Regions from separate parts of the Kitasatospora sp. NBC_01539 genome, predicted to be linked through region 2. Evidence: predicted binding sites of a transcription regulator. Region 2 holds the regulator's gene; each other region holds the start of a gene.
What was found. Region 2 encodes HrcA, which represses chaperone genes, less so after heat shock. Its sites were predicted from a motif close to TTNGCACTCNGNNNNNCNGAGTGCNAA; they were not measured.
Positions count from the first base shown of each region.

Region 1: a site for HrcA is predicted at 5,390-5,416, ahead of OG335_RS16690 (FmdB family zinc ribbon protein). Genes of this name have one in related genera too.
Region 3: a site for HrcA is predicted at 3,188-3,214, ahead of groES (co-chaperone GroES). Genes of this name have one in related genera too.

Region 1 is NZ_CP109390.1:3,910,437-3,917,751, forward strand. It holds gene OG335_RS16675 (penicillin acylase family protein) at 1-1,793, opposite strand, end outside; gene OG335_RS16680 (potassium/proton antiporter) at 2,011-3,495, shown strand; gene OG335_RS16685 (MFS transporter) at 3,936-5,306, shown strand; gene OG335_RS16690 (FmdB family zinc ribbon protein) at 5,428-5,781, shown strand; gene OG335_RS16695 (hypothetical protein) at 6,088-6,369, shown strand; gene mscL (large conductance mechanosensitive channel protein MscL) at 6,450-6,866, shown strand; gene OG335_RS16705 (hypothetical protein) at 6,970-7,194, opposite strand.
Region 2 is NZ_CP109390.1:5,819,425-5,826,739, forward strand. It holds gene OG335_RS25165 (DUF3097 domain-containing protein) at 2-829, opposite strand; gene OG335_RS25170 (hypothetical protein) at 896-1,480, opposite strand; gene htpX (zinc metalloprotease HtpX) at 1,493-2,416, opposite strand; gene hrcA (heat-inducible transcriptional repressor HrcA) at 2,694-3,716, shown strand; gene dnaJ (molecular chaperone DnaJ) at 3,789-4,928, shown strand; gene OG335_RS25190 (16S rRNA (uracil(1498)-N(3))-methyltransferase) at 5,052-5,801, shown strand; gene OG335_RS25195 (PDZ domain-containing protein) at 5,915-7,315, shown strand, end outside.
Region 3 is NZ_CP109390.1:5,184,322-5,191,636, reverse strand. It holds gene OG335_RS22565 (LysR family transcriptional regulator) at 1-891, opposite strand, end outside; gene groL (chaperonin GroEL) at 1,006-2,634, opposite strand; gene groES (co-chaperone GroES) at 2,742-3,047, opposite strand; gene OG335_RS22550 (DUF6234 family protein) at 3,294-3,737, shown strand; gene OG335_RS22545 (THUMP-like domain-containing protein) at 3,760-4,929, shown strand; gene OG335_RS22540 (polysaccharide deacetylase family protein) at 4,911-5,774, opposite strand; gene OG335_RS22535 (hypothetical protein) at 5,833-6,090, opposite strand; gene tsaD (tRNA (adenosine(37)-N6)-threonylcarbamoyltransferase complex transferase subunit TsaD) at 6,087-7,166, opposite strand; gene rimI (ribosomal protein S18-alanine N-acetyltransferase) at 7,159-7,315, opposite strand, start outside.

The DNA.
Region 1 (7,315 bases), 1.9 Mb from region 2:
GAGATCTTGCCGCCGTTCTTGAGCCTGCCCTCGATCTGGTCGGTGATCTCCTTGGCGCGGGTGCCGTACTCCCAGTCGGTGGTGAGGCTGTAGGGGTAGCTCTTGTCGACGACGGCCTGGTTGGCGGTGACGATGTAGCCGGCCGCCGGGTTGTACGCGTAGGGCAGCGCCGCGAAGGCGATGGGCTTGGGCTCCCAGTCGTAGGCGGAGTCCCAGCCGGGGGCGGGGTAGCGGCCGTCGCCCTTGGCGCGGACGGGGATGACGCCCGGGGCCTGGTAGCCGATGTTGCCCTCGGTGTCGGCGTAGATGAGGTTCTGCGCGGGGACGGCGAAGTCGGCGGCGGCCTTGCGGAAGCCGTCCCAGTCGGCGGCGGCGTCGAGCTCGAAGACGGCGTCCATCGTGGTGCCCGGGGTGAGGGCCGTCCACTGCAGGGCGACGCCGTAGCCGCTGGCGCGGTCGGGGGCGGCGTTGCCGGCGGGCGCGTACGTGCCGACGTTCTGCTGCTCGGAGGACTGGTCGGAGATCAGCGGGCCGTTGGCGGTGGTGCGGACGGTGATGGTGCGGTCCGGACCGCCGGCGACCCTGATGACCTCCTTGCGCGTCTCGAACTTCACCTCCCGGCCGTCGCGGAGGTAGGTGTCCGGACCGGTGACCTTCTCCAGGTAGAGGTCGGTGACGTCGGCGCCGAGGTTGGTGAAGCCCCAGGAGATGTGCTGGTTGTGGCCGATGACCACACCGGGCGTCCCGGCGAAGGTGAAGCCCGCCGTGTCGTAGCCGCAGGCGGCGCCCACGGTGCGGCAGTGCAGGCCCATCTGGTACCAGACGGACGGCAGGCCGGGGCCGAGGTGCGGGTCGTTGGCGAGCAGGGGCTTGCCGGTGGTGGTGTGGCTGCCGGAGACGACCCAGGAGTTGGAGCCGATGCCCTGGCCCTGCGGGCCGAGGAGCTGCGGCATCGCGGCCATGTTGTCGGCGATGCCCTTGAGCAGCGCCTGCGCGGTGGCCCGGCCCTGCGCGGTGGCGGCGGCCGTGCCCGCGGCGTCGTCGCCGGCGGGCTTGTACCGGCCGTTCGCGACGGTGCCGCCCTTCACGATGGTGCCGTTGCGCTCGTACGGGTACTCCGGGTAGAGCTGGTCGATCTCGTCCTGCGAGAAGTTCTGCGCCAGCAGGGAGCGGTCGATCTCCTCCTGGAGGTTGCCGGAGAGGTTCCAGGCCATGGCCTTCAGCCAGGCCACGGAGTCGACCGGGTTCCACTTCTCGGGCTCGTAGTCGCCGTTCACGGTGCCCAGCAGCGCGTACTCCAGCGAGGCGCCCGCACCGCCCGGGTGCTCGGACAGCCAGGCGTTCACGCCGTCCGTGTAGGCCTGCAGGTACTTCTTGGTCTCGGGCGCGAGCAGGGTGTCGTACTCCTGCTGCGCGACCTGGCGCCAGCCCATGGTGCGCAGGAAGGCGTCCGTCTCGACCTGTCCGGAGCCGAACATCTCGGAGAGGCGGCCGGCCGTGATGTGGCGCCGGACGTCCATCTCCCAGAAACGGTCCTGCGCCTGCACGTAGCCCTGGGCGCGGAAGAGGTCCTCGGAGGTGTCGGCGTAGAGCTGCGGGATGCCGTTGGCGTCGCGCTTCACGTCGACCGGCTTGCTCATCCCGGCGACCCGGACGGTGCCGGTGACGTCGGGGAAGGAGGAACGCACGGTGTGGACAGCCCAGTAGCCGCCACCGCCCAGCCCGGCGATCAGCAGCACGGCCAGCACGATCACGATCAGACGGGCGCGCCGGAACTTCTTCGAGCGGGGCATCTGGGTCCTTGGCGGGGTGATGGCGGCCGTGACAGGTCACCACATTAAGGCGGCTCGGATGGCGGACGTGCACCGGGGACGCCCACGGTTGGATCACAGGGACGATACCCCGGCCGGGTGACCCCCGGGGAAGGCCGATCCGCCCCGTTAAAGATCAGGCAAAATGTTAGATTGAGTAACGACTCATCAGCCGCTTCCACCCCCGGAGTGCCCCTGCGTGACCGTCGACCGCCTGAACACGTTCCTGCTCGAGTTCTCCGTGATCCTCCTGGTCGCGGTGGTCGCCGTGCGCATCTCCTCCCGGTCCGGGCTCCCCAGCCTGCTGATCTACCTCGGCATCGGCGTCGCCCTCGGCCAGGACGGCCTGGGCGTGGTCTTCAACAACGCCGAGCTCACCCAGGTACTCGGCTACGCGGCACTCGTCGTGATCCTCGCCGAGGGCGGCCTCAAGACCAGCTGGCGGGACATCAGGCCGGTCATGCCCGCCGCCACCGTGCTCGCCACGGTCGGCGTCGCGGTGAGCGTCTTCGTCACCGCGGGCGGCGCGCACTGGCTGGTCGGGCTCGACTGGCGGACCTCCCTGCTGCTCGGCGCGATCGTCTCCTCCACCGACGCGGCGGCCGTCTTCTCCGTCCTGCGGACGGTGCCGCTGCCGCGCCGGCTCACCGGCCTGCTGGAGGCGGAGTCCGGCTTCAACGACGCACCGGTCGTCATCCTGGTCGTCGCCTTCGCGACCACCGGCCCGCTCGACCCCTGGTACGTCCTGCTCGGCACGATCCTCGGCGAGCTCGCCATCGGCGCCGCGGTCGGCTACGCGGTCGGCCGGCTCGGCGCGTACGGCATCAAGCACGTCGCGCTGCCCTCCTCCGGCCTGTACCCCATCGCGGTGCTCGCGCTGACCGTCCTCGCGTACGCGGGCGCCTCGCTCCTGCACGGCTCCGGCTTCCTCGCCGTCTACACGGCCGCCGTGATCCTCGGGAACTCCAAACTCCCGCACGGCCCGGCCGTCCGCGGCTTCGCCGACGGCCTCGCCTGGATCGGCCAGATCGGCATGTTCGTCGTGCTCGGCCTGCTCGTGACGCCCGCCGCGATGGGCTCCGCGATAGTCCCCGCGCTGGTCAGCGGCGCGGTGCTGGTGTTCCTCGCCCGCCCGGCCTCCGTCCTGGTCTCGCTCACCCCCTTCCGGCTGCCCTGGCGCGAGCAGGCCCTGCTCAGCTGGGCCGGGCTCCGCGGCGCGGTGCCCATCGTGCTCGCCACCATCCCGATGGTGGCCGCCGCACCGCGCGCCCAGGAGGTCTTCAACATCGTCTTCGTCCTCGTCGTGGTGTTCACCCTGCTCCAGGGCCCGACCCTGCCGCTGGTCGCCCGCGGCCTGCGGATCGGCGAGGGCGACATGGGCCAGGACCTCGGCATCGAGGCCGCGCCGCTGGAGAAGCTGCACGGCCACCTGCTCTCCGTCTCGCTCTCCCCCGACTCCCGGATGTCGGGCGTCGAGGTCGGCGAGCTGCGGCTGCCCAAGGGGGCCGCCGTCACCCTGGTCGTCCGCGACGGCAGCAGCTTCGTCCCCGAGCGCGCCACCATCCTGCGGGCCTCCGACGAGCTCCTCGTCGTCACCACCGAGGAGGTCAGCGAGGCCGCCGAGCGCCGGCTGCGCGCCGTCGACCGCGGCGGCAAGCTCGCCGGCTGGCTGCGCGGACGCTGATCCCGCTCCGCCCGGTCGCGAGCCGGGTCTCCGAGGCCGGGCAGCAGCGCGGCCGCGAGCCCGGTCGCCGGGGCCGGTCGGGCTGCGCGGTCGCCGGGGCCTGTCGCCGATGCCGGTCGGCAGCGCGGTCGCCGGGGCCCTCTGGACCGCGTGGACTGTGACGCTCCTTGCATCCACAGCCCCGAACGGCCTCCTGCCGTACAATCGAGCGGTACGGGTCATCCGTACCCACCAACCCGCAACATCTGTCTGATGCAGAGTTGGCGCGACCGCTCGGCGGCCGCGGTCCGCAGCACCCTGCCGCACGCCGGCACCCGCACCACCACGCGGCCCGGCGGGACCCGGTATCAACCCCGGTCGACGCGCGAGAGGACGACTCTCGGCGCCGTCGGGGCCCACCCATGCCCCGGGGCGCTACCAGGCAGCAGGAAGGACCGACCGTGACGGCCCGCCGAACGGTCGACGACACCCACGCCCTCGGAACGCCCGCACCGGCGTCCCCGGCACCCGCCCCCGCGGCCCCCACCCGCGTCGGCTACGCGACACTGCTCCGCACCCCCGGCGCCCGGACGTTCCTCGTCCCCGCCTTCGCCGCCCGGCTCCCCTACGCGATGCTCAGCCTGGGCATCGTGCTGCTCGTCCTCGACACCCACGGCTCGTACGGCACCGCGGGCGCCGTCGCCGCCGTCTCGGCCGTCGCCCAGGCCCTGGTCGGCCCGCAGACCGGCCGGCTCGCCGACCGCTACGGGCAGGCGTCCGTCCTGCTCCCCAGCCTCGCCGTGCACGCCCTGTCGGTCGGCGCCCTGATCGCGCTCGCCCTCGGCCACACCCCGGTGTGGGCGCTCTTCGCCGCCGCCGCCCCGGCCGGCGCCTCCGTGCCGCAGATCGGCGCGATGGTGCGGGCCCGCTGGGTGGCCCGGCTCTCCGACTCCCCCGCCACGCTCAACACGGCGTTCGCCTTCGAATCCGTGACCGACGAGTTCACCTTCGTGGTCGGGCCGGTGCTCGCCACCGCCCTCGCGACCGGCGTCACCCCGGCCGCCGGGCTCGTCACCGAGGCCGCGCTGACCGTCGCCGGCGGCCTCGCCTTCGCCGCACAGCGGCGCACCGCGCCCGCACGGCACCCGCACACCGCGGGCGCCCGGCGCGAGTCCGCCCTCGCCTCCCCCGGCGTCCGGCTGCTGGCCGGCTCGTTCCTCGGCGTGGGCACGGTCTTCGGCGCCCTCCAGGTCTCCATCACCGCCTTCGCGGAGTCCGTCGGCCGACCCGGCGCCGCCGGCACCGTCTACGGCATCTTCGCCGCCGGCTCGATGCTCGCCGGGGTGCTCTACGGCCTCGTCGCCTGGCGGCGCTCCGCCCGGCAGCGGATGCTCGGCAGCTACGCGCTGCTGGTGCTCGGCTGCTCGACCCTCTGGGCCATGCCCGGCCTCACCTCGCTGACCGTCGCGGGCCTGTTCTGCGGCCTCGCCATCGCACCGACGCTGATCACCGGCTACACCCTGGTCGAGACGCTCGTCGGCGACGGCGCCAAGACCGAGGCCTTCACCTGGCTCACCGGCGCCATCGGACTCGGCCTCGCCGCCGGTTCGACCGTCGCCGGGCAGCTCATCGACTCCGGCGGCCCGTCCGCGGGCTTCCTGGTGCCGGTCGCCGGCGCCGGGCTCGGGCTGGTCGCCCTGGTCGCCCTGCGCCGACTGCTCGTCCGGCCCGCGGCGCCGGGACGCACCGTCGCACGAGCGTCCGGCGCGGCGCGGTTCGCCCCCGAAGCGACCGCTCCGCAGCTGGTCGGAGCGGGTGCCGCCCGTAGCTGACACCCGGGACCGCCCCGGATGGAGCCATCTCACACCCGGCATCGCTGGACTGTTCCAGCGGAATGCCGCATCATGGACGATCGTTAGCACTCATCAGGCGAGAGTGCCAGGAGGAAGACAAGTGCCCACGTACCAGTACCAGTGCACCGAGTGCGGCAACGGCCTGGAGGCGGTGCAGAAGTTCACCGACGAAGCACTGACCACGTGCCCCGCATGCCAGGGAAAGCTCCGCAAGGTCTTCTCCGCCGTGGGCGTCGTGTTCAAGGGCTCCGGCTTCTACCGCACCGACAGCCGTTCCTCCTCCAGCAGCGCGGTGGGCTCGGGAACGGCGTCCTCGACGTCCTCCACCGCCTCCGCGGGTTCGGCGTCCTCCGGCTCGTCGGGCTCCGGTTCGTCCGGTTCCAGCTCCGGCTCGGGCTCGTCGGGGTCGTCCTCGACCGGCTCGACGTCCTCGTCGGCGGCCTCGGCCGGCTGACGCACGGCCCGCGAAGCCCGGCCCCACCGACCCGATCGGTGCGGCGCCGGGCTTTTCGCACGCCCGGAGCGGACCCTGCTCCCGGACACGGCGGCCTGCACACGCCCGGGCCGCCTTCCGGGTAACCGGGCACTGCGACGGGCCACGGTGCGAGCCGCCGCATTACTCCTTTCGGGGGAGGAGAGTTTTCCACACCCCCGAGTTGTCCACAGGAATGCGCCGGGCGCTGCGGGTGAACGGCATTCCGGCGGATTCTGGGGTCCGCGGGCCGACCGGTCCCGCGGACCACCGACCGAGGCGGACACCGTGACCACCTGCCCCGTTCCCCCGCTCCCGCTCTCCGTACCGCCCCGGCGCGCGGTGCCCGACTTCCCACCCGTCCGGCGCGGCTCCGGCGGGCGACACCGCCTGCAGCAGGCCGTACGCCACCGTCCCGGCGTCCTCGCCGCCGGGCTGGTCGCCGCCGTCACCGCGCTCGCCGCCGGGCCCCTGCGCCCCGGACCGCCCCCGCCGGCCGCCACCTCCGCGGTCACCGCCGACCCGGTCTCCTCCCCGCGCTGCGCGGGCGCGGCGCCTCCCACCCGGTGACACCGGGACCACCCGATCGATCGGCCCGCTCTGGCGCGCCGCATTCCGCGGCGGCCGAGGCGATGTGATGTCGTTACGGGATGAAAGGCTTCAAGGAATTCCTGTTCCGCGGGAACATCATCGATCTGGCGATCGCCGTCGTCATCGGCGCGGCATTCACGAATGTCATCAACGCGTTCGTGAAGGGCGTCATCAACCCGGTCGTCGGCCTGTTCGGCACCGGGGATCTCGCGTCCTACCGGTCCTGCCTCAAGGGGCCCTGCGCGCTCGCCGCCAACGGGACGGTGTCGTCCGGCATCTACATCCTCTGGGGCGAGGTGCTCAGCGCCCTGCTGCAGTTCATCATCACCGCGGCGGTCGTCTACTTCGTCTTCGTCCTGCCGATGCTGCACTACATGGCCAAGCGCAGAACCCCCCAGCAGGAGGTGCTGGCGGCCGAGGCCCAGGAGGTCGCCCTGCTCACCGAGATCCGCGACGCCCTGGTCCGCCAGGGCTGACGCCGGCGCGGCCTGCAGGCCCGACCCAGGCCTGCAGGCGCCGACCGGGCGCTCCGACCAGGCACTCGACCAGACGCTCCGGCGGGCGCGGCTCCGCGGCGCGCTACCCCCCGTGGTGCGGGGGCCGCTGGTTCAGGTACCAGTCCAGCCCGCGCTCACGCCCCTCGCCGCCGGGACGCTCGCCCCAGCCGAGGTCGGTGTCGTCACTGCTCCGGCGGTCCAGCGGATCCCCGAACCCCAGGGCAGCCGCCGCGGGCTTCGCCTCTTCCGCACCCCGGTCGCTGTTCTGCTCGGCCATACGACCCGCCTCCGACTCTCTCTCCTCCATCGATGCCTCCTCCCCCAGCCTAGGGTCGACCCGGTCAACGACCCGACCGGCCGACGCGTACCGACCGCGCGCACCGGACCGGACCGGAGGCATCGAGCCGCAGGCACCGAGTCGCAGACCC
Region 2 (7,315 bases):
CTCAGCCCGGCTGCGTGACGAAGTCGATCAGCTCCTCGACCCGGCCCAGCAGGGCCGGGTCGAGGTCGCGGTAGGAGCGCACCGAGGCGAGGATGCGCCGCCAGGCGGCAGGCGGGTCCACGGGCCAGCCCAGGCGGCGGCAGACGCCCTCCTTCCAGACCTCCCCGCGCGGCACCTCCGGCCAGCCGGGGATGCCCACGCTGGACGGCTTCACGGCCTGCCACACGTCGATGTACGGGTGGCCCACCACCAGCACCGACGAGCCGGTCACCCGCGCGGCGATCCGGTGCTCCTTGGTGCCCGGCAGCAGGTGGTCGACGAGCACGCCGAGCCGCCGCCCCGGGCCGGGCGCGAACCCGTCGACGATCGCCGGCAGGTCGTCCACGCCCTCCAGGTACTCGACGACCACGCCCTCGATCCGCAGGTCGTCGCCCCAGACCCGCTCGACCAGCTCGGCGTCGTGCCGGCCCTCCACGTAGATCCGCGACTCCCGGGCCACCCGGGCCCGCGCCCCCGGCACCGCGACCGACCCGGAGGCCGTCCGGGCGGGACCGGCCGCGGGGGCCGCGGCGGCGGGGCGGACGAGCGTCACCACCCGCCCCTCCAGCAGGAAACCCCGCGGCACCAGCGGGAACACCCGGTGCCTGCCGAAACGGTCCTCCAGGGTCACGGTGAACCCCTCGGCCGTCCGCTCGCACCGCACGACCGCCCCGCAGTACCCGGTGGCCGCGTCCTCCACCACCAGGTCGCGCTCGGCGGCCACCTCCGGCGCGGGCTGCTGCCGCTTCCACGGCGGGGTCAGATCGGGCCCGTACTCCCTGCTGCGCATGGACGGGAGTCTACGAGCCGTGACACGCCGCCGGCGGGCCCGCCCGGCGGGTGTCACGGCTCGCGGCTACAGCCCCGGGGCGCCCCACACCGGGAACCAGCGCGACAGGTCCGACTCGATCCGCAGGTCGTTCGGCAGCATCGCCTTCACCTGCAGCTCCACCGGGCTGTTGCGCCTCTCGCCGCCGCCCGGCATCGGCGCGAACGGGTAGAACGTGCCGCGCTTGTACAGGTAGACCAGGCCCAGCGGCTGCCCTGCCGCGTTGCGGAAGCCCACGATCGAGCAGAGCAGCTGCGGGCCGAAGCCGTGCGCCTCCAGCTCGCTGTTGACCGCGTGCAGGTCGTTGACCAGGTCGGGCAGCTCCTCCGGGGTGTGCCGGGCGAGGAGCCAGGAGTAGCCGTACGCGTCCCGGGACGCCTCGACGGGCACCCCGCCGCGGCCGGTGTCGGCGTCCAGCAGGGCCTGCACCTGTTGCTGCACCTCCTCGAAGGCGCCGCCCTCGACGGCCGCGAAGCACACCGCACCGAGCCCGGTCGGCCGGAAGCCCGCCGCGGCCTCCAGGGTGAGCGCCGCGGACGGGATGCCGAAGAGCTGGTCCAGATCGGGCTCGACGGGCTTGGTGCGGCCCAGCAGGGAGTCCAGGAAACCCACGGTGCGGTCCTCTCACCGGCCGAGCTCGGCGGAGATCCGCGCCAGCTGCTCCAGCCGCTGCTCCAGCGACGGGTGGGTGGAGAACAGCTGCGAGGCGGTCTCCCGCGCGCTCAGCGCCGGGGCGAAGTAGAAGGCGTTGTACGGCTGCGACCTGCGCAGGTCCTCGGTGGGGATGGCGGCGATCTGCCCGGTCACCTTCGTCAGCGCGGAGGCGAGCGCGCTGGGCCGGCCGGTCAGCTGGGCGGCGGCCCGGTCGGCGGCGAGCTCGCGGTAGCGGGAGAGCAGCCGGGTCAGCAGGAAGCTGAGGGCGTACACGAGCATGCTGACCAGCGGGACGAGGATCAGCGCGATCGCGGCGTTGGGGTCGTTGCTGTTGCGGTTGCCGCCGCTCATGAAGCCGCCGTACAGCGCCATGCGGGTGATCAGCCCGGCGAGCACGCCGAGGAACCCCGCGACGGTCATGACGGCCACGTCGCGGTGCGCGACGTGCGACAGCTCGTGGGCGAGCACCCCCTCCAGCTCCTCCGGTTCCAGGCGGCGCAGCAGGCCGGTGGTCACGCACACCACGGCCTTCTGCTGGTTGCGCCCGGTGGCGAAGGCGTTCGGCATGTCGTTGTGGGCCACGGCGATCCGCGGTTTCGGCATGTCGGCGAGGGCGCACAGCCGGTCGACGGTGCCGTGCAGCTGCGGGTACTCCTCGGGGGTCACCGGCCGGGCGCCCATCGCCCGCTCGGTGATCCGGTCGCTGAACCAGAACTGCGCGACGAACAGGCCGCCGGAGATCAGCAGGACGATCGGCCAGGCGCCGCGCAGCAGCACGATCAGCACGCCGGTGAAGCCGACGTACACCAGGCCGATCAGGAACATCGTGAGGACCATCCGGCCGGTCAGGCCGCGGTCGGGTGCGAAGCGGGAGTGCTGCCGTGACGACGACATCGCTGCTCCTTCGGTAGCTCGCTCGCCTTCGATGCTGCCACCAGGAGGCGGGGGCGGCGCGGCCCGCGGCCCCGACAATCGGTCGAGGATCACGTGGGCGGCCCGTTCCTGCCGCCGGGGGAGGGCCCTACACTGGCAGGTACGGTCCTGGCACTCTGCCTTCCAGAGTGCCAAAGGGCCGGACGGGCCGCCAGGTCCGACGGGCGAAGACGGAGGTGCGTGCCCCGTGGTCAACGAGCGCAGGGTCGACGAGCGCCTGATCGACACGCGTGCCGCCGTGCGCCCGCTCGACGAGCGCAGGCTCGCCGTGCTGCGGGCCATCGTCCAGGACTACGTGGGAACCGAGGAGCCGGTCGGCTCCAAGGCCCTCGTGGAGCGCCACAACCTCGGGGTCTCCCCGGCGACGGTGCGCAACGACATGGCCGCCCTGGAGGAGGACGGCTTCATCCACCAGCCGCACACCAGCGCCGGACGCATCCCCACCGACAAGGGGTACCGGCTCTTCGTGGACCGGCTGGCCGAGGTGAAGCCGATGACGCCCCCGGAGCGGCGGGCGATCCGGCACTTCCTGGAGGGCGCGGTCGACCTCGACGACGTCGTCGCCCGGACGGTGCGCCTGCTCGCCCAGCTGACCCGGCAGGTCGCCGTGGTGCAGTACCCCTCCCTGACCCGCTCCACCGTGCGGCACGTCGAACTGGTCGCGCTGGCACCCGCGAAGGTGATGCTCGTCCTGATCACCAACACCGGACGGGTGGAGCAGCGGATCGTCGACTGTCCCGGCTCGGTCGGCGAGACCGTCCTGGCCGACCTGCGCGCCAAGCTCAACGCCCACGCGTGCGGGCAGCGGCTGCCGGACGTCCCGGAGCTCCTGGAGGACCTGCCCGGGTCGTTCGAGCCCGCCGACCGGCCCGCCGTCTCCACCGTGCTCGCCACGCTCTTCGAGACGCTCGCCGAGCAGAACGAGGAGCGCATCATGCTGGCCGGCACGGCCAACCTGACGCGCTTCGGCCACGACTTCCCGCTGACCATCCAGCCGGTGCTCGAAGCGCTGGAGGAGCAGGTGGTGCTGCTGCGCCTGCTGGGGGAGACCGCGGAGTCCGGCATGACCGTCCGGATCGGCCGGGAGAACGCGTACGAGGGACTCAATTCCACGTCCGTGGTCTCCGTCGGTTACGGTTCGGGCGACCAGAGCGTGGCAAAGCTGGGAGTGATCGGTCCGACCCGGATGGATTACCCGGGCACAATGGGGGCGGTGCGAGCGGTTGCACGGTACGTGGGCCAGATCCTGGCCGAGTCGTAACAACGGCGGCGCGGGCACCGCGCGGCCGGTCGGGCGCAAGCACTTCTAGAGGCGGAACAAGCGGAGCATTTGGTGGCCACGGACTACTACGCGGTACTCGGCGTCCGACGGGATGCGGGGCAGGACGAGATCAAGAAGGCGTTCCGGCGCCTCGCGCGTGAACTGCACCCGGACGTCAACCCGGACCCCAAGACCCAGGAGCGGTTCAAGGAGATCAACGCCGCCTACGAGGTGCTGTCGGACCCGGCCAAGCGCCAGGTCTACGACCTCGGCGGCGACCCGCTCTCCCCGAACGGCGGAGGCGGTGGCGCGGGCGGCTTCGGCGCCGCGGGCTTCGGCTTCTCCGACATCATGGACGCCTTCTTCGGCGCGGCCGGGGGCCAGCGCGGACCGCGCTCGCGGACCCGCCGCGGCCAGGACGCCATGATCCGACTGGAGATCACCCTGGAGGAGGCCGCGTTCGGCACCACCAAGGAGCTCCAGGTCGACACGGCCGTCACCTGTACGACCTGCTCCGGCGAGGGCGCCGCACCCGGCACCTCCGCGCAGACCTGCGACATGTGCCGCGGCAAGGGCGAGGTCTCCCAGGTCACCCGGTCGTTCCTCGGCCAGGTCATGACCTCGCGCCCCTGCCCGCAGTGCCAGGGCTTCGGCACCGTCGTGCCGACCCCGTGCCCGGAGTGCGCCGGCGACGGCCGCGTACGGGCCCGCCGCACCCTCACCGTCAAGATCCCCGCCGGTGTCGACAACGGCACCCGCATCCAGCTGGCCGGCGAGGGCGAGGTCGGCCCCGGCGGCGGCCCGGCCGGCGACCTGTACGTCGAGATCGCCGAGTCGTCGCACCCGACGTTCCAGCGGCGCGGCGACGACCTGCACTGCACGGTCACCATCCCGATGACGGCGGCCTCGCTCGGCACCCAGGTGCCGCTGCAGACGCTCGACGGGATGGAGGAGGTCGACATCCGGCCCGGCACGCAGTCCGGCCAGTCGATCCCGCTGCACGGCCGCGGCATCACGCACCTGCGCGGGGGCGGCCGGGGCGACCTGATAGTGCACGTCGAGGTGCAGACGCCGACCAAGCTCGACCCCGAGCAGGAGGACCTGCTGCGGCGGCTCGCCGTGCTGCGCGGCGAGGAACGGCCGTCCGGCCACTTCTCGCCCGGCCAGCAGGGCCTGTTCTCGCGGCTCAAGGACGCCTTCAACGGCCGCTAGGCCGTCGCCTGCACCGAAGCGCGGGGCCCGGCCGACCGGCCGGGCCCCGCGCTCGTGCAGCACCCCCGTACCCCGCCTCCCCGTACCGCCGGGGGAGCCCCGCACACCAGGAGTGGAGCCGCTGTGACCGCGCCCGTGTTCGTCGTCGAGACCGCGCTGCTGGCCGGGGCCGCCCCGGGGACGGTCGTCCGCCTCGACGGGCCGGAGGGCCGCCACGCCGCCGCGGTGAAACGGCTGGCGGCCGGCGAGGCCGTCACCCTCGCCGACGGCCACGGCCTGGGCGTCGACGGCACCGTCGCCGCGGTGCACGGCAAGGACGCGCTGGACGTCACCGTCGTCACCGTCCGCACCGAGCCGGAGCCGGCCCCCCGCATCGTCGTCGTCCAGGCGCTCCCCAAGGGCGACCGCGGCGAACTCGCCGTGGAGACCATGACCGAGGCCGGCGTCGACGCCGTGATCCCCTGGGCGGCGTCCCGCTGCATCACCCAGTGGAAGGGCGACCGGGGCGCCAAGGCGCTCGCCAAGTGGCGCGCCACCGCCCGCGAGGCCGGCAAGCAGTCCCGCCGGCTGCGCTTCCCCGAGGTGCACGACCTCGTGACCACCCGTCAGCTGACCCCGCTGCTGGCCCGGGCGGCGTTCGCCGCCGTCCTGCACGAGGACGGCGCCCGGCCGCTCGCCACCGCCGAACTGCCCGTCGGCGGCGACATCGTGCTCGTCGTCGGCCCCGAGGGCGGCGTCTCCCCGGACGAGCTCGCCGCCTTCGCCGAGGCCGGCGCGGCCCCCCACCGGCTCGGCCCGACGGTGCTGCGCACCTCCACCGCGGGGGTGGCGGCCGGCGCGCTGCTGCTCGGCCGCACCGGCCGCTGGTCCTGACGCGGCGTCCGGGCCCGGCCCGTACGCCGCTCCGGCAGGGTCCGTGCGACCCGTTCGTACGCTCCTGAAGAAACCGCCTGCGTCGGCGCCGGGCCGTGCCTAGGGTGCTGCCTGTGACCGAACCGCAGAGCACCTCCCACGGCGCCTACCTGCGCCACCCCCACCTGCACGGCGACCTCGTCGCCTTCGTCGCGGAGGACGACGTCTGGCTGGCGCCGCTGGACGGCGGCCGGGCCTGGCGGCTGACGGCGGACCAGACCCCGGCCTCCCACCCGCGCTTCTCCCCGGACGGCGCGCACGTCGCCTGGACCTCGACCCGCGACGGGGCGCCGGAGATCCACGTCGCCCCCGCCGAGGGCGGTCCCGCCCGCCGCCTCACCCACTGGGGCAGCGCCCGCACCCAGCTGCGCGGCTGGACGGCCGACGGCCGCCCGATCGCCGTCACCACCGCCGGGCAGGCCACCCTGCGCCGCAGCTGGGCGTTCGCGATCCCGCTCGACGGCGGCGAGGCGACCCGCCTGCCGTACGGGCCGGTCGGCGGCCTCGCCCTGGAGCCGGGCGGCGACCGGGTGCTGCTGCTGTCGGCGTTCAGCCGCGAGCCCGCGCACTGGAAGCGCTACCGCGGCGGCACCGCCGGGAAGCTGTGGATCGGCACGCGCGACTTCACCCGCGTGCACGCCGACCTCGGCGGCAACATCGAGTCGCCCCTGTGGGTCGGCGGCCGGATCGCCTTCCTCTCCGACCACGAGGGCAGCGGCCGGCTCTACTCCAGCCTCCCCGACGGCACCGACCTGCGGCGACACAGCGACGGCCCGTTCTACGCCCGCAACGCCACCACCGACGGCACCCGCGTCGTCTGGCACAGCGGCGGCGACCTGTGGCTGCTCGACGACCTCGACGGCGCCGAGCCCCGCCGCCTGGACATCCGCCTCGCCGGGCCGCGCACCCGCCGCCAGCCGCACCCGGTCGCCGCCTCCGGCCACCTCGACGGCGTCGCCCCCGACCGCACCGGCCGGGCCGGCGCGGCCGTCGTCCGCGGCACCGTGCACTGGCTGACGCACCGTGAGGGCCCCGCCCGGGTGCTCGACGACACCCCCGGCGCGCGCGCCCGCCTGGCCCGCGTCGTGCCCGGCGCGGACGGCGCGCAGGGCGTCGTCTGGGTGACCGACGCGGAGGGCGACGACGCCCTGGAGTACGCGCCCGCCGTGCTGGAGCCCGGGCGCCGCCGCCTCGCCGCCGGGCAGCTCGGCCGGGTGCTCGACCTCGTCGCCTCCCCGGACGGCAAGCAGCTCGCCGTGGCCTCCCACGACGGCCGGGTGCTGCTCGTCGCGCTCTCCGACGGCACCGTGCACGAGCTCGCCCGCAGCGAGAACGGCGAGGTCACCGGCCTCGCCTTCAGCCCCGACTCGGGCCGGCTCGCGTGGTCCAGCCCGGTGCTCGGCGCCTGGTCGCTGCGCCAGATCATGCTGGCCGACCTGACCTCCCGCACCGTCAGCGAGGCCACCCAGCAGCGC
Region 3 (7,315 bases), 640 kb from region 2:
CGACGCCGCCACCAGGGGCACCGCCGCGACGCCCTCACGGCGCACCGCCCGCAGCGCCAGCCCCGGCAGCACCGCCACCCCCAGACCCGCCGCCACCAGCCCGACCACGGCCGGGTAGTCGTCGGTCGCGAAGTCGATCCGCGGCGCGAAGCCCGCCTCGGCGCACAGCTCCACCAGATGGCCGCGGCACTGCGGACAGCCCGCGATCCACGGTTCCTCCGCCAGCTCGGCCGGCGCCACCGGCCGGGCGTCCCGGTCTGCCAGCGGATGGCCGGCCGGGACGAGCACCACCAGCGGGTCGTCCAGCAGCGGCCGCACCACGAGGTCCGACCAGTCGGTCGCCGCGGCCGACGCCGCGGCCTCCAGCACCGCCTCCGCCCGTGCCTGCCGGGGCGGGGTCCGCGGCTCCGGCACCGGCCCGGCACCGCCGTACGCGCCCGGGTAGCGGAACGCCAGCGCCACCTCGCACTCGCCGGCCCGCAGCATCGCCAGCGACTCCGGCGGCTCCGCCTCCACCAGCGAGACCCGCACCCCGGGCCGGGCGGCCCGCAGCTGCGCCACGGCCTGCGGCACCAGGGTGGAGCTGGCCGTCGGGAAGGACACCAGCCGCACCCGCCCCGAACGCAGCCCGGCGATCGCGGCGACCTCCTCCTCCGCCGCCGACAGGCCCGCCAGGATCCCGGAGGTGTGCTTCAGCAGCACCTCGCCCGCCTCGCTGAGCTGCATGCCCCGCCCGGAGCGCACCACCAGCGGGGTCGCCACCGACTTCTCCAGCGCCTTCATCTGCTGGCTGACCGCCGGCTGGGTGCAGCCCAGCTCCCGCGCGGCGGCGGAGAAGGAGCCCGTCCGGGCGACGGCGCGCAGGACGCGGAGATGGCGGGCCTCGATCATGCGCCCAGGGTATAAGGCGCGCCGGGGTCCGCCCGGCGGGCGGAACGCCGGAGGCCCGGCCCGCCCCGGACGTGGTGTCCAGGGCGGGCCGGGCCTCGCGGGGTCCGACAGACGTCAGTGGGAGTGACCGTGGCCGCCGTGCGAGTGGCCGCTGTCGGACTCCTCCTCCTTCTTCTCCACCACGAGGGTCTCGGTGGTGAGGAGCAGGGAGGCGATGGACGCCGCGTTCTCCAGGGCGGAGCGGGTGACCTTGACCGGGTCGATGACGCCGGCCTTCACGAGGTCGCCGTACTCGCCGGTGGCCGCGTTGTAGCCGTGGCCGTCCTCCAGCTCGGCGACCTTGGAGGTGATGACGTAGCCCTCCAGGCCGGCGTTCTGGGCGATCCAGCGCAGCGGCTCGGCGAGCGCCTTGCGGACGACCGCGACACCGGTCGCCTCGTCGCCCGACAGGCCCAGGCCACCGTCCAGCACCTTCTGCGCGTGGACGAGCGAGGCGCCACCGCCGGCGACGATGCCCTCCTCGACCGCGGCGCGGGTCGCGGAGATGGCGTCCTCCAGACGGTGCTTGCGCTCCTTGAGCTCCACCTCGGTGGCGGCGCCGACCTTGATGACGCAGACGCCGCCGGCCAGCTTGGCCAGGCGCTCCTGCAGCTTCTCGCGGTCCCAGTCGGAGTCGGTCGAGGCGATCTCGGCCTTGATCTGGCCGACACGGCCGGCCACGCCCTCGGAGTCGCCGGCACCGTCGACGAGGATGGTCTCGTCCTTGGTGACGGTGATGCGGCGGGCGCTGCCGAGCACGTCCAGGCCGGCCTGGTCGAGCTTGAGGCCGACCTCCTCGGAGATGACGGTCGCGCCGGTGAGGACGGCGAGGTCACCGAGGATCGCCTTGCGGCGGTCGCCGAAGCCGGGGGCCTTGACGGCCACCGCGTTGAAGGTGCCGCGGATCTTGTTCACCACGAGGGTGGACAGCGCCTCGCCGTCGACGTCCTCGGCGATGATCAGCAGCGGGCGGGAGCCGCCGCCCTGCAGGATCTTCTCCAGCAGCGGGAGGAGCTCCTGGATGGAGGAGATCTTGCCCTGGTTGATCAGGACGTACGGGTCCTCGAGGACCGCCTCCTGGCGCTCCGCGTCCGTGACGAAGTACGGCGACAGGTAGCCCTTGTCGAACTGCATGCCCTCGGTGAACTCGAGCTCGACACCGAAGGTGTTCGACTCCTCGACGGTGATGACACCGTCCTTGCCGACCTTGTCGATGGCCTCGGCGATGAGCTCGCCGACCTGGGCGTCCTGCGCGGAGAGGGAGGCGACGGCGGCGACGTCGTCCTTGCCCTCGATCTCGCGGGCGATCGAGAGGAGGTGCTCGGAGACCGCGGCGACGGCCTTGTCGATGCCCTTCTTCAGGGCGGCCGGGCCGGCACCGGCGGCGACGTTGCGCAGACCCTCGTTGACCAGGGCCTGGGCGAGCACGGTCGCGGTGGTGGTGCCGTCACCCGCGACGTCGTTCGTCTTGGTGGCGACCTCCTTGACGAGCTGCGCGCCGAGGTTCTCGTACGGGTCGTCGAGCTCGACCTCGCGGGCGATCGTCACACCGTCGTTGGTGATGGTGGGGGCGCCGAACTTCTTGTCGATGACGACGTTGCGGCCCTTGGGGCCGATGGTCACCTTGACGGTGTCGGCCAGCTTGTTGACACCGCGCTCCAGCGAGCGGCGGGCGTCCTCGTTGAACTGCAGGATCTTCGCCATGTTCCCGTTTCCTCAAGGGTGTTACGGACGGACCGTGTGGATGGACCAACAAGCGCGCCCCGGGCCCGGGTCAGTGCTGACGCGGTTCCGGGGCGGGCTGCTGAGGCTTACTTCTCGATGATGGCGAGAACGTCACGAGCCGAGAGGACGAGGTACTCCTCGCCCTGGTACTTGACCTCGGTGCCGCCGTACTTCGAGTACAGGACGATGTCACCGACGGCGACGTCGAGCGGCAGGCGCTGACCGTCCTCGAAACGGCCCGGGCCGACGGCCAGGACGACGCCCTCCTGGGGCTTCTCCTTGGCGGTGTCCGGGATAACCAGGCCGGAGGCCGTGGTGGTCTCGGCGTCGAGCGGCTGGACCACAATGCGGTCCTCGAGCGGCTTGATGGCAACCTTGCTGCTGGTGGTCACGTCCGAGTTCCCCTTCGGAGATTACGGGGTTGTCTAACAGGAAAGGGCGATGTCCGCAGGCCTGCCGTCGCGGGGGTCAGGCTCGCTCGTCGCGTTGGCACTCACCCGGGGGGAGTGCCAGGAACGACCATAGGCCGCGGTTAGCACTCAGTCAACCAGAGTGCCAACGGAGACGCGGGTGTGTCGCGAAAGAGGTGAGTAGCCGTACTCATGTACGACGCACCGGCGCGGCGGACACTGGTGGCCATGCCCGCCACCTCCCCCGCACCCGGCCGAGAGCGCGACCGTGAGGGCGGCCGCGGCGGCGGCCGCCGGATCGCCGCGGACCTGCTGCTGGCCCTCGGCCTGCTGTGCCTGGAGGTCCTCGCCGCCGGATACACCCTGCTCGTCCTCGCGTTCGGCTCCCGGGAGGCCGACCCGGCCGGCGCCGCGACCGTCCCGCCCTTCGACTGGTCGCCGATCGCCGCCCTCGGCGGCTTCGGCGCGTTCGCGCTGCTCGTGGCGGTGCTCGCCGGCCGCGACCGGTGGTGGATCACCACCGTCGCGCACGGGCTGCTGGCCGCGGTGCTGCTGCTCGGCGCCGCGGCGGCGGGGGTCGGCCGGCAGCACGACCGGCAGCCCCCGGCCCGGCCGGAGCCGCTGCCCTCCGGCTACACGCCCTGCTTCAGCGGCAGCGGCCGGTGCAACTGACCCGAGCCGCGACAATGGCCGGGTGGAGATCGAATCGTTCCGGGCCCTGCTGACCGACGAGGGCCGCGCCCTGCTCGCCGAGCTGCGCGCCTTCACCCCCGACCAGGAGCTGGCGCTCGCGACCCGGCTGCGCCGCGAGCACCCGGCGGAGCTCGTCCGCGCCGCGTTCGAGCAGGCCAGGCTGCGGCAGCGGGCCCGCGCGAAGTTCGGCGACGACGCCGACGCCCTGTACTTCACCCCGGACGGCGTCGAGCAGGCGACCCGGCGCAGTGTCGCCGAGTGGCGGGCGCAGCGGTTCGCGGCGCTGGGCGTGCGGCGGCTGGCCGACCTGTGCTGCGGCATCGGCGGCGACGCGATCGCGCTGGCCCGGGCGGGCGTGTCGGTCCTGGCCGTCGACCGCGACCCGCTGACCTGCGCCGTGGCGGAGGCGAACGCGGCCGCGCTGGGGCTGTCGGCGCTGGTGGAGGTGCGGTGCGCGGACGTCGCCGGGATCGACGTGTCGGGCTTCGACGCGGTCTTCACCGACCCTGCGCGGCGCACCTCGCGCGGGCGGGTCTTCGACCCGGAGGCGTACTCGCCGCCGCTGTCGTGGGCCGTCGAGGCGGCGCGGCGCACGCCGTTCGGTGCGCTGAAGGTCGCGCCGGGCATCCCGCACGAGCTGGTGCCCGGGGACGCCGAGGCCGAGTGGGTCTCCGACCACGGCGAGGTCAAGGAGGCGGTGATCTGGTTCGGCACGGGCGCCGCCGAGCCGTACCGGGCCACCGTGCTGCCCGGCGGCCACAGCCTGGCCGGGGCGGGGCTGCCCGCGGAGGCCGGACCGGTGGGCCGGTACCTGTACGAGCCGGACGGCGCCGTCATCCGGGCCCGGCTGGTCTCCGACGTGGCCGCGCGGGTCGGCGGGCGGCTGATCGACCCGATGATCGCCTACCTGACCTCCGACCGGCTGGTCGCGACGCCGTACGCGCAGGCGTACGAGATCGGCGAGGCGATGCCGTACAACGTCAAGCGGCTGAAGGCGCTGCTGCGGGAGCGCGGCGCGGGCACCGTGGTGATCAAGAAGCGCGGGATCGCGATCACGCCGGAGGAACTGCGGCGGCAGCTGCGGCCGAGCGGGCCGCACGAGGTGACGGTGATCCTCAGCCGGACCGACCACGGGCCGCTGATGATGCTCGGTCAGCCCGCGTCGACGTAGTCCTCCAGGCGGGCGACCGCGAAGCCCTGCTCCCGGATGCGGCTGAGCAGCTCGCCGAACATCGCCGTCATCGACTCGCCCTTGAGGTCCTTCGGGCCGCGGAAGTGGGCGAGGATGATGTCGCCCGGGCGCAGCTTCTTGTCGGCGGCCTGGTACTGCATGTCGTGGATCTGCATCGACTCCCGCCACAGCACGACCGCGCGCGGGCCGCAGGCACGGACGGCGCCGCGCAGCCCGGCGCTGTGCGCGCCGTCCCCGTAGGGCGGGCGGAAGAGCAGCGGGGCGGTGCCGTACTGCTCGGTGAGGGCCGCCTGGGCGTCGCACACCTCGGCGTGCTGCCGCTCCGGGGAGATCGTGCTCATCGCCGGGTGGTCGGTGCTGTGGTTGTGGATGTGGTTGCCGAGGGCCTGCAGCGGCTTGAAGTAGCCGTAGTCGCCGCGGACGATGTCGCGGGTCAGGAACATCGAGAACGGCACCCTGAGGTCGGTCATCATCTCGACGAACCGCGGGTCCTTCTCGGCGCCGTCGTCGACGGTGATGAAGACGACCCTGTCCCGGGTGGGCACCTCGCTGAAGACCGGCACCTCGCCGTCGGCCGACAGCTTGACCGGCTTGTCGGCGGGCGCGGCGGGGGCGGCGGGGAGCGGCCGGAGGCCCCACTTCGCCCAGACGGCGGCCGGGTCGGCCGGGGGTGCGGCCGCGGCGGTGGTGCCGACCGGGCTGCCGGACGGTCCGGTGCGGGCGGGCGGCGCGGCGGCGGGCTTGCGCGGTGTGCCGCCGCACGCCGCGACGGCCGCCAGGAGGGCCAGTGCCCCCGCCACCCGGACCCATGACCTCTTCGGCACAGCGCGCTCCCCCACCCGCGATCCGGCACCGGATCGTGCGAATTCTCAGAGAGGCACGCTACTCGACATACGTACTGGTGAACGACCAGCGGTGCACGGGTCGCGCGAGCAGCCCGTCCGGCGGGTCGGGGACGGCGGCCGGCTCGCCCGGCCACCACGTGATCAGCAGGACGCGCCCGCCGTCGGCGGTGAACACCTCGCTGCGCACCGGTGCGGCGGGGCGCAGCGCGGGCAGGGCGGTCTCCCGCACCCAGCGCTCCAGTTCGGCGGCCCGGCCGTCGGCGGCGCGGGCCTCCCACATGTGCGCGCGGGTCACCCCAGCGACTCGTGGGCGTGCGCGTGCACGTCGGTGTGCGGCACGTGCACCTCGGTGACCGGGAGCGAGGAGTCCGCGGACAGGTCGAACGCCGAGGGCGTGCGGTTGCGGCGCACCATCTCGGAACCGAGCGCGGCGACCATCGCGCCGTTGTCGGTGCACAGGCCCGGCCGCGGCACGCGCAGCACGATGCCCGCCCGGTCGCAGCGCTGCTGGGCCATCTCGCGCAGCCGGGAGTTGGCGGCCACGCCGCCGCCGATCATCAGGTGGTCGACGCCGTTGTCCTTGCACGCCCGGACGGCCTTGCGGGTGAGCACGTCGGTGACGGCCTCCTGGAAGGAGGCGGCGACGTCGGCCACCGGCACGTCCTCGCCCGCGCGGCGCTTCGCCTCGACCCAGCGGGCGACGGCGGTCTTCAGGCCGGAGAAGGAGAAGTCGTACGCCGGGTCACTGGCGGTGCTCAGGCCGCGGGGGAAGGCGATGGCCTTCGGGTCGCCGTCGCGGGCGGTGCGGTCGACGATCGGCCCGCCGGGGAAGCCGAGGCCGAGCACCCGGGCGACCTTGTCGAAGGCCTCGCCGGCCGCGTCGTCGATGGTCGCGCCGAGCGGGCGGACGTCGCTGGTGATGTCGGCCGAGATCAGCAGCGAGGAGTGGCCGCCGGAGACCAGCAGGGCCATCGTCGGCTCGGGGAGGCGACCGTGCTCCAGCTGGTCGACGCAGATGTGCGAGGCCAGGTGGTTGACGCCGTACAGCGGCTTGTCGAGCGCCCACGCGTACGCCTTGGCGGCGGAGACGCCGACCAGTAGGGCGCCGGCGAGGCCCGGGCCCGCGGTGACGGCGATGCCGTCGAGGTCGGAGGCCTTGACCCCGGCGGTCTCCAGGGCGCGCCGGATCGTCGGGACCATCGCCTCCAGGTGCGCCCGGCTGGCGATCTCGGGCACGACGCCGCCGTACCGGGCGTGGTCGTTGACGCTGGAGGCGACCGCGTCGGCGAGCAGGGTGGTGCCGTGGACGATGCCGACGCCGGTCTCGTCGCAGGAGGTCTCGATGCCGAGGACGAGCGGTTCGTCAGCCATTCTTCGGGTCCTTCGAATCGTGCGTGGGGTGGTCGAGGCGCATGACGAGCGCGTCGACGTTCGCCGGCTGGTAGTAGCCGCGGCGGACGCCGACCGGCTGGAAGCCGAACCGCTCGTAGAGGCGCTGGGCGCGCAGGTTGTCGACCCTG